3 regions of the Streptomyces sp. NPDC057950 genome follow, and region 2 is predicted to be linked to each of the others. Evidence: riboswitches for the same ligand, from Rfam matches in the RefSeq annotation. Region 2 holds a riboswitch; each other region holds the start of a gene.

Region 1 (3,266 bases), on a different contig from region 2:
GCGCCTCGGAGCCGTACACCTTGACCGCGGAGGCGTCCTGCGGGGTGAGGGTGCCCTGCTGGACGGCGTTCACCATCTGCCAGTTCAGGAGCTTCATGGCGTCGAGCCGGGTGTGGGTCTGCGCGAGCCGGCGGCGCACCCAGGGAAGGTCGACGACCCGGCGGCCGTCGGCGAGCTTGGTCTCCATGGCCCAGCGCTGGACGTCGTGCAGGGCACGGATCGCCATCGTGCCGTGGGCTGCGAGGGTGACGCGCTCGTGGTTGAGCTGGTTCGTGATCAGCCGCCAGCCCTTGTTCTCCTCACCGACCCGGCGGGAGACGGGGACGCGGATGTTCTCGTAGTAGCTGGCGGTGGTGTCGTGCGAGGCGAGGGTGTTGATGAGGGTGCAGGAGTAACCCGGGTCGGAGGTCGGTACGAGGAGCATGGTGATGCCCTTGTGGGGCGGGGCGTCCGGGTCGGTGCGGACGGCGAGCCACACCCAGTCGGCGGTGTCGCCGTTCGTCGTCCAGATCTTCTGCCCGTTGACCGTGTAGTGCCCGGTGGTCTCGTCGCCCTCGCGTACGGCCCGGGTCTTCAGCGCGGCCAGGTCGGTGCCCGCGTCGGGCTCGCTGTAGCCGATCGCGAAGTCGATCTCGCCGGAGAGGATCCTGGGCAGGAAGTAGCCCTTCTGCTCCTCGGTGCCGAACTGCATGATCGTCGGTCCGACGGTGTTCAGCGCCATCAGGGGCAGCGGTACGCCCGCCTGGGCGGCCTCGTCGAAGAAGATGAACTGCTCCATGGGCGTGAGCCCGCTGCCGCCGTACTCCTCGGGCCAGCCCGCACCGAGCCGGCCGTCCGTGCCGAGGCGGCGGATCGTCTCACGGTAGAACCGCTTCTGCGCCGCGGGATCGCCGTACCGGGCATAGGCGTTGTCGGGCACCAGCTCGGCGAAGTACTCACGCAGTTCGGTCCGCAACCGCTGCTGCTCCGGCGTGTATTCGAGATGCACGGCGCCTCCTGGCTCCCCAAGGCGGGACCTGACGGCGCACACCGTAGAACGTGTTCCAGAAATAGGGAATGGCGGTGACATGCGTAAGGGGGCGCCCCGGCGGGCGCCCCCTTCTGTCCTGGCCGTCAGTGGCAGGGGAATCCGAGGAGGTGGCGGGCGTCGTGCACCCACTCGTGGACGTTCTCGCCGGACACGAGGGAGGTGGCGCCCTGTTCGGCGCCGACGAAGTAGAGCAGGACCAGCATCAGCACGCCGAAGAAGACCGCCCAGGGGACGATCGCGCCGATCGGCAGCTTGGCGGGAACGGCGGTGGGGGTGGCGGTCGGCTGGGCGACGGACTGCGCCATGGGGCAGTACCTCCTGGGGAACTCGCGTCCCGTCTCGGTGGTGCACAGGACGACGGCCGCGGGTCTGACTCGCTCGACCTCCGCCGCCCCTGGGAGGGGTGACGTGCGCTGGGCTTACAGTGGCGCGACCGTGCCGGACTCCCACCGGACTTCCGCCGAACCGTCGTCAATATCATCCAGACCGTACCGCGAAGCCGGGGCCCGGCCAAGGGCGCGTGACAGCAACGCCGTTGCGCCCCGGAACCGGGGAGACGTCGGCGGATTCCCTGTTCCGGCAGGGTGTTTCGGGCACGGGCGAACACGACAGCGCACGAGAGTGAACGTATGACGAGCCGAGTGATCTTGATCTCAGCCGCGATCGGCGCGGCCCTGCGGGAGGCCCGCTTCGACGAAGGGGGCCGGGTGGACGCCGCGGGGCTGCGGCTCGCGCGGGCCGCCGCGGGCGCGGTCCCGGGCGCGGAGCGGCTGTGGGTCTCCCCCACCGTGCGATGCCGCGAGACCGCCGACGCGCTGGGCCTCGACGGGGTCCTGGACGTCCCGGAGCTGGCCGGCCTGGACGTCGGCCGATGGCGTGGCGCGACCTTGGAGGAGGTCGGCTCCAAGGAACCGGAGGCGGTGGCCCAGTGGTTGGCCGATCCCGGCGCGGCACCGCACGGCGGTGAGTCGGTGCGGGCGTTCTGCGACCGGGTGGCGGGCTGCCTCGACACGGCCGCGCGCTTGACGGGCCGGACCGTCGCCGTGGTGGAGCCGGAGGTGGTACGCGCGCTGGTGGTACGGGTGTTGGGCGCACCGGAGTCGGCGTTCTGGCGGGTCGACGTACCGCCTCTGACCGCCACCGAGTTCAGCGGCCGCTCCGGGCGCTGGAACGTACGGGCCGGACGGCCGCTCGCCCCGTCGGCGGAAGCGGGCGGCTCAGGCGGGTAGCAGCGTCGCGAGGAAGTCCGTGCACGCCTGGGCACACGCGCGGCAGGCCCGCGCACTCACTTGTGCGCCGGGACACCGGTCGAAGACGTCCGCGCACTCACGGCAGACGGACCGGCACCACTCGACCTGGACACGGATGCCCGCCTCGCCCCGGTGGTGCTGCCCGTTCAGGACGAGGCAGGTCGCGTCGCACACCTCGGCGCACATGAGGCCCATACGGCGCGCGAGTTGCCGCACCTCGGGTCCGTCGGGATCGATACGGCTCGCCCGCAGCGCGCAGGCGAGGGCGCACTCGGCGCATGCCTGCGCGCAGTCGAAGCGGTCCTCCAGGAAGCGGATCGGTGCCTGCTCGGACGCCGGTGCGGACGTCTGCTTCGTCTTCGGTTTCGGCTTCGTCGTCGGCTTCGTCTTCGTCGTCGTGGTCACCCGGCGCGGGTAGCCCTCGGGGGCCACGCCAAACACCACGTGGACGACCGGCCCCCGGGGGCGCGGCTCACCGTTCCCCGGCCTCCGCCGCCTCCCGCGAGATCCGCTCGAACTGCGCGCCCATGGCCTCGGAGAGCGCATGGGCCGCCGAGAGCGGGCGGACCATGACCATCAGGTCGTCGATCCTGCCGTCCTCGTCGAAGTGCAGGAAGTCGCAGCCGTTGATCTCCTTGTCGCCCACCTTCGCCGTGAAGACCAGCGCGTGGTCACGGCCGTCGGCACCCGCGATCTCTTGTACGTAGCGGAAGTCGGTGAAGACGCGGGTGACGCCGCGCAGGATGGCCGCGGTGATCGCCTTGCCCGGGTAGGGCTTGAAGGCGACGGGGCTGGTGAACACGACGTCGTCGGCCAGCAGCTCCTCGACCGCGGCGAGGTCGCCGGCCTCCACGGCCTTGCGGAAGGGGTGCATCGGTGGTCCCCGCTCTCATAGTCAACTAATTGAATAGGTGCGTAAGAGATTAGTCGTGGGGGTGTGTGCCGTCTAGCCTTGGCCCATGGCATTGCGCAACGCGGTTCTCGCC
Region 2 (3,266 bases):
AGAAGCCTGGGTAAATGGAACACATCACGCTCCTCCTCGGAATCGTGATCGTCACCGCTCTCGTGTTCGATTTCACGAACGGTTTCCACGACACTGCCAACGCGATGGCGACGACCATCTCGACCGGCGCTCTGAAGCCCAAGACGGCGGTGGCCATGTCCGCCGTGCTGAATCTCGTCGGTGCGTTCCTCTCGGTGGAGGTCGCCAAGACGATCTCCGGCGGACTCATCAACGAAGAGGGCATACGTACCGAAGTGATCTTCGCGGCGCTCGTCGGCGCCATCCTCTGGAATCTGCTGACCTGGCTCCTGGGTCTGCCCTCCAGTTCCTCCCACGCACTGTTCGGCGGTCTGATCGGCGCCGCGGTCATGTCGGCCGGCTGGTCGTCGGTGAACGGCTCGACCGTCGTCACCAAGGTGCTGCTCCCCGCGGTCGCCGCGCCCATCGTGGCCGGACTCGCCGCGATGCTGGCCACCCGGCTGACGTACCGGATCAGCGACCGCGCCGGCCAGAAGGCGACCGCCAAGGGCTACCGCGCGGGCCAGATCGCCTCGGCCGGTCTGGTCTCGCTGGCGCACGGCACGAACGACGCCCAGAAGACGATGGGCATCATCACCCTCGCCCTGGTCACCGGTGGTGTGATCGCCCCCGGCTCGAACCCTCCCACCTGGGTCATCGTCTCGGCCGGTACCGCCATCGCGCTCGGCACCTACCTGGGCGGCTGGCGCATCATCCGCACGATGGGCAAGGGCCTGACCGACCTGGCCCCGCAGCAGGGCTTCGCCGCCCAGACCAGCGCCGCGACGGCCATCCTGGCCTCCTCGCACATCGGCTTCTCCCTCTCCACCACCCAGGTCTGCTCCGGTGCCGTGATGGGCTCGGGCCTCGGCCGCAAGGGCGGTGTCGTCCGCTGGTCGACCGCGACCCGGATGTTCGTCGCCTGGGGCCTGACCCTGCCGGCCGCCGGACTGGCCGGTGCCGCCGCCGAGTTCCTGACCAAGCAGGGCACCTGGGGCATCGTCCTCACCGGCGCGCTGCTGGTCGCCGGCGCCGGCGCCATCTGGACGCTGTCCCGCCGCCAGCCGGTCACCATCGACAACGTCAACGACGCCGCCGAGCCGGCCGGCGTCGTCACCACCGCGATGGCCGCGGTCACCCCGCCGCCCGCGGGCCCCGTCACCGGAGACCTGTCCGGCGATCTGAAGACCACCATCCCGTCCCCGGACGCGGAGCCCACCCGCCCGGCCACGGTGTAAGGACAGAACAGCATGAACATCGACTGGGCAGCCCTCGGCTCCGTCTTCGGAGTCAGCCTCGTGGTCACCGTGGCCCTCGTCGGCCTCTTCACCCTCGGCATCGTCGGCCTCACCAAGCGCGAGTCCGCGTCCGCCCAGGGCGGTTCGGCCGCTCTCGCGGTCACCGGCGCGTACGTCTGCTTCGCCGCGTGCGCGGCGGCGGTCGCCTACGGGATCTATCTCATCGTCGGCAAGTGACCGCGCCCCGGCAAACAGCCTGAAACGGGCAGCACTTCACGTGGGGTGCGGGACGGATCGCCGTCCCGCACCCCACGCGCATGCCGTGCCGCACCCCCCGCACACGTCCTCCCCCGCCCCTCGCCATGTGGGCCTTCGCACACTCTCCCCCCGCAGGTCAACGGCAAGTTGACGGGTCCTGCAACCCGTGGTGGACTGCCGGAGCCAAGTACGGCGACAGAAGAGGAAGCCGGTGTGAATCCGGCGCGGTCCCGCCACTGTGACCGGGGAAGGAACTCCCCGGGAGCCAGGAACTCTCACCGCCGGTCTCGTCGAACCAGGGCGCGGACACCCTGAGTGAGGACATATCGCCATGCGCGGCTGCCCGTTGCGGGTCTTGATGAGTACGAGGGTTCCACTTCACCCCACGGCGGGCTGACCCCGTGCGTGCCGATCGCGTCTTCGCGTACGGCGCCGCCACCGGCCTCCTCGGCGACCTGCTGCTCGGCGATCCCCGCCGGGGCCATCCGGTCGCCGCGTTCGGGCGGACCGCGGGCGCCGTGGAGCGGATGCTGTGGCGCGACCACCGCGGCTGGGGAGCGCTGCACACCACCGTCTGCGTCGGCGGCGCCGGTGTGCTCGCCGCGCTGGCGAGCCGTGGCGTACGCCGTTCCCGTACCGCCTCCGTCGCCCTGACCGCCGCCGCCACGTGGGCCGTCGTCGGGGGCACCTCCCTCGGGCGCGAGGCGCGGGCGATCGGTGCCGCGCTCGGCGCCGATGACGTCGAGGCCGCCCGAGCGCGGCTGCCGCACCTGTGCGGGCGCGACCCCCTGGCACTGGACCGCGACGGCATCGCGCGCGCCGTCGTGGAGTCCGTCGCCGAGAACACCTCCGACGCCGTGGTGGGCGCCCTGGTGTGGGGAGCCGTCGGCGGTGTGCCCGGACTGGTCGCGTTCCGCGCCGTGAACACGCTCGATGCGATGGTCGGACACAGATCCGCCAGGTACCTGCGCTACGGCTGGGCCTCCGCGCGCCTCGACGACGTCGCGGGCTGGCCGGGAGCACGGCTGACCGCGGCGCTCGCCGCCGTCGCCGGCGACGACCCGCGCGGGGCCGTGCGCGCCTGGCGCACCGACGCCCGCCGGCATCCGAGCCCCAACGCCGGTCCCGTGGAAGCCTCGTTCGCCGGATCACTCGGGGTACGGCTCGGCGGGACCCTCTCGTACGCCGGCCGGATCGAGCACCGGCCCGTCCTCAACGACGGCGGGCGCGCCGTGCGCGTCGGCGACATCGAACGGGCCGTGCGGCTGTCGCGGCGCGTCGGCTGGCTCGCCCTCGGCGTGAGTGCCGCGGGACGGCTGCTGGCCGGGCGGCTGCTCGCCAACGGACCACTCACGAAGGGGCGTACGACATGAGCGGCGGTCTCCTCGTCGCCGGAACCACCTCCGACGCCGGCAAGAGCGTCGTGACCGCCGGGATCTGCCGGTGGCTGGTGCGGCAGGGCGTCAAGGTCGCGCCCTTCAAGGCGCAGAACATGTCCCTGAACTCCTTCGTGACCCGCGAGGGCGCCGAGATCGGGCGCGCCCAGGCCATGCAGGCGCAGGCCGCCCGGGTGGAACCGACCGCGCTCATGAACCCCGTGCTGCTCAAGCCGGGCAGCGACCGGAGCAGTCAGGTCGTGCTCATGGGCAGGCCGGTGGGCGAGATGACGGCCCGCGGCTACCACGGCGGTAGGCAGCGACAGCTCCTGGGCACCGTGCTGGACTGCCTCGCCGAGTTGCGGGGCACGTATGA
Region 3 (3,266 bases), on a different contig from region 2:
CTACCCGCTGGTCTTCACGTTCCTGCCCCGCCTGTGGTCCGTCTCGCACAAGCACGGCTATGTGACGACGTCGGACTTCGTGCGCGGCCGCTTCGGGTCCAAGGGCCTGTCCCTCGCCGTCGCCGTCACCGGCATCCTCGCGACCATGCCGTACATCGCGCTCCAACTGGTGGGCATCCAGGCCGTGCTGGACGTCATGGGCGTCGGCGGCGGCGAGAACACGAACTGGTTCGTCAAGGACCTCCCGCTCCTCATCGCCTTCGGCGTACTGGCCGCGTACACCTACTCGTCGGGCCTGCGCGCCCCCGCCCTGATCGCGTTCGTGAAGGACACGCTGATCTACATCGTGATCGCGGTGGCCATCATCTACATCCCGATCAAGCTGGGCGGCTTCGACGAGATCTTCCACTCGGCGAGCGAGAAGTACGCCGCGGCCGGCGCGGGCGGGATCGTACCGGCCCAGGCCGGGCAGTGGACCTACGCCACCCTGGCACTCGGCTCCGCGCTCGCCCTGTTCATGTACCCGCACTCGATCACCGCGACGCTGTCCAGCCGCAGCCGTGAGGTGATCCGGCGCAACACCACGATCCTGCCGCTCTACTCCCTGATGCTGGGCCTGCTCGCCCTGCTCGGCTTCATGGCGATCGCGGCCGGGGTGAAGGTCACCAACGGCCAGCTCGCCATCCCGCAGCTCTTCGAGGACATGTTCCCGGCCTGGTTCGCGGGTGTGGCCTTCGCCGCGATCGGCATCGGAGCCCTCGTCCCCGCGGCCATCATGTCCATCGCGGCCGCGAACCTCTTCACCCGCAACATCTACAAGGACTTCATCAAGCCGGACGCGACCCCGCAGCAAGAGACGAAGGTCTCCAAGCTGGTCTCGCTCCTGGTGAAGGTGGGCGCGCTGGTCTTCGTCCTGACGATGGACAAGACGGTCGCCATCAACTTCCAGCTCCTGGGCGGCATCTGGATCCTGCAGACCTTCCCGGCCCTGGTCGGCGGCCTGTTCACGCGCTGGTTCCACCGCTGGGCGCTGCTCGGCGGCTGGGCGGTCGGCATGCTCTACGGCACGCTCGCCGCCTACGGGGTCGCCTCGCCGACGCAAGCGCACTTCGGCGGCAGCTCGAAGGAGATCCCGGGGATCGGGGAGATCGGCTACATCGGTCTGACGGCGTTCGTCATGAACGTGGTGGTCTCCGTCGTCCTCACCTTCGCCCTGCGGGCGTTCAAGGCACCCGACGGCGTGGACGAGACGACACCGGAGGACTACACGGCGGACGCCGGCGACCCGGGAGTCCAGGCCGAGCTGCCCCCCGCCACCGCGGAGGCGGGCCACTAGGGCGCGTCGCGAAAGTCCCGCCCGCTCCCACCGGGCGGGAACCGCCGGGCGCGGCCCGGGACAGCGGTACCGCGGAGCGGGCCGCCGGAGAGAGATCCGGCGGCCCGTCGCCGTGCGTCCGGCGCGCACGCCCGGCACGGACACCGTCATCAGGCCGGCACGGCCGGAGGAGCACCCCGGTGCCGACCGCGCGCGGGCCACCGGGGGCTGTGCGCGTGGTGCTGTCCACCCGGCGCACCACGCGCGGCGCCCAGCGCCTCTACCCACGCCTCGGCTTCACCCGCGCCCCGGAGCACGCCTCGAACCCGGTTCCGCACCTCGACGACGTCTTCCTCCTCACCTACGAGTTGACCTTCAGGCACACTCCGTAGCGCCCTCCGAAGCCGACACGGCACAACATGTGGGGGTGCTTCCTCGGCCCGGCACTAGATGTATGCTCATGCTCGCTGTCGTCGCAGGGGAATCCGGTGCGAATCCGGAACTGTCCCGCAACGGTGTACTTGTGCGCATTCGCGTACGGGCTTCAGTCCGAGGACCTGCCGACAGCGTGCCCCGGCCAGCCGGCCCGGGCGCCGACGACGTCCGGGCCTCGTGGAATGGGCCGGTGGACGCACGCGTACCCGTCACCGAGTCGCGTGTCCCGCTGCCCTCCGCCAGGCCCCGTGCCGAGCGAGGGAGAGCCCCAAGTGACCATCGCGCCAGCCGACCCGGTTTCAGTTTCCGCCCAGCAGGCCCCGGTGGAAGCGGAGTCCGCGCAGCGGGCCCCGGTGGAGACGGACGGTCCTGGTACCACGCTGCTGCGTACCCTGACCGACTTCACCGCCGACCTCCCCGGCGCCGACCCCGGCCGGGTCGCCGCCGCCGCGTTGCGCGGCCGGTCCACGCACGCGGACGACGCGGAGCTGCGCGAGCTGGCCACCGAGGCGGCCGCCGGCCTCATCTCCGAGGACCCCGTGTACTCGCGGCTGGCCGCCAGGCTGCTGACCGTCGGCATCGCGGAGGAGGCCGCCTCGCAGGGCGTCACGACGTTCTCCGAGTCCATCACCACGGGCCGGCGCGAGGGTCTGATCGCCGACCGCACGGCGGACTTCGTCGACCTGCACGCGGCCCGCCTGGACGCCCTGATCGACACCGCGGGCGACGACCGTTTCGGCTACTTCGGCCTGCGCACCCTGCACAGCCGCTACCTGCTCCGGCACCCGATCACCCGAAAGGTCGTCGAGACCCCCCAGCACTTCATGCTCCGGGTGGCGTCCGGCCTCGCGGAGGACGACACGGCCCGGTCCGTCGACGAAGTGGCCGCGCTCTACGGCCTGATGAGCCGGCTGGACTACCTCCCGTCCTCCCCCACGCTCTTCAACTCCGGTACGCGGCACCCGCAGATGTCGTCCTGCTACCTCCTCGACTCCCCGCTGGACGAGCTGGACTCCATCTACGACCGCTACCACCAGGTCGCGCGCCTGTCGAAGCACGCGGGCGGTATCGGGCTGTCCTACTCCCGTATCCGCTCCCGCGGTTCACTGATCCGCGGCACGAACGGCCACTCCAACGGCATCGTCCCCTTCCTGAAGACCCTCGACGCCTCGGTCGCCGCGGTGAACCAGGGCGGCCGGCGCAAGGGCGCCGCCGCGGTCTACCTGGAGACCTGGCACTCCGACATCGAGGAGTTCCTGGAGCTGCGTGACAACACCGGCGAGGACGCCCGCCGTACGCACAACCTGAACCTCGCGCACTGGATCCCGGACGAGTTCATGCGCCGGGTCGACGCCGACGCGCAGTGGTCCCTCTTCTCCCCCTCCGACGTGCCCGGACTGGTCGACCTGTGGGGCGCCGAGTTCGACGCGGCCTACCGCGCGGCGGAGGCGAAGGGCCTGGCGAAGAAGACCATCCCGGCCCGCGACCTCTACGGCCGCATGATGCGCACCCTGGC

The links. A riboswitch is a leader RNA that binds a small molecule or an ion and turns the genes downstream of it on or off. The one in region 2 is predicted to bind cobalamin.
Region 1: it holds a riboswitch for cobalamin, as region 2 does, so the genes downstream of both, ACFVTC_RS03265 (CbtB-domain containing protein) here and ACFVTC_RS06550 (cobalamin biosynthesis protein) in region 2, are expected to answer to the same signal.
Region 3: it holds a riboswitch for cobalamin, as region 2 does, so the genes downstream of both, ACFVTC_RS13915 (ribonucleoside-diphosphate reductase subunit alpha) here and ACFVTC_RS06550 (cobalamin biosynthesis protein) in region 2, are expected to answer to the same signal.

What each region holds. Positions count from the first base shown of each region.
Region 1 covers NZ_JBHVPP010000001.1:723,857-727,122, reverse strand. The annotation lists gene ACFVTC_RS03270 (acyl-CoA dehydrogenase family protein) at 1-988, opposite strand, end outside; gene ACFVTC_RS03265 (CbtB-domain containing protein) at 1,114-1,335, opposite strand; cobalamin riboswitch at 1,372-1,515, opposite strand; gene ACFVTC_RS03260 (histidine phosphatase family protein) at 1,660-2,259, shown strand; gene ACFVTC_RS03255 (four-helix bundle copper-binding protein) at 2,248-2,598, opposite strand; gene ACFVTC_RS03250 (nuclear transport factor 2 family protein) at 2,753-3,154, opposite strand; gene ACFVTC_RS03245 (PadR family transcriptional regulator) at 3,240-3,266, shown strand, end outside.
Region 2 covers NZ_JBHVPP010000002.1:523,707-526,972, reverse strand. The annotation lists gene ACFVTC_RS06560 (anion permease) at 15-1,256, shown strand; gene ACFVTC_RS06555 (hypothetical protein) at 1,269-1,493, shown strand; cobalamin riboswitch at 1,667-1,810, shown strand; gene ACFVTC_RS06550 (cobalamin biosynthesis protein) at 1,916-2,887, shown strand; gene ACFVTC_RS06545 (cobyric acid synthase) at 2,884-3,266, shown strand, end outside.
Region 3 covers NZ_JBHVPP010000007.1:6,855-10,120, forward strand. The annotation lists gene mctP (monocarboxylate uptake permease MctP) at 1-1,336, shown strand, start outside; gene ACFVTC_RS13910 (hypothetical protein) at 1,516-1,707, shown strand; cobalamin riboswitch at 1,735-1,895, shown strand; gene ACFVTC_RS13915 (ribonucleoside-diphosphate reductase subunit alpha) at 2,023-3,266, shown strand, end outside.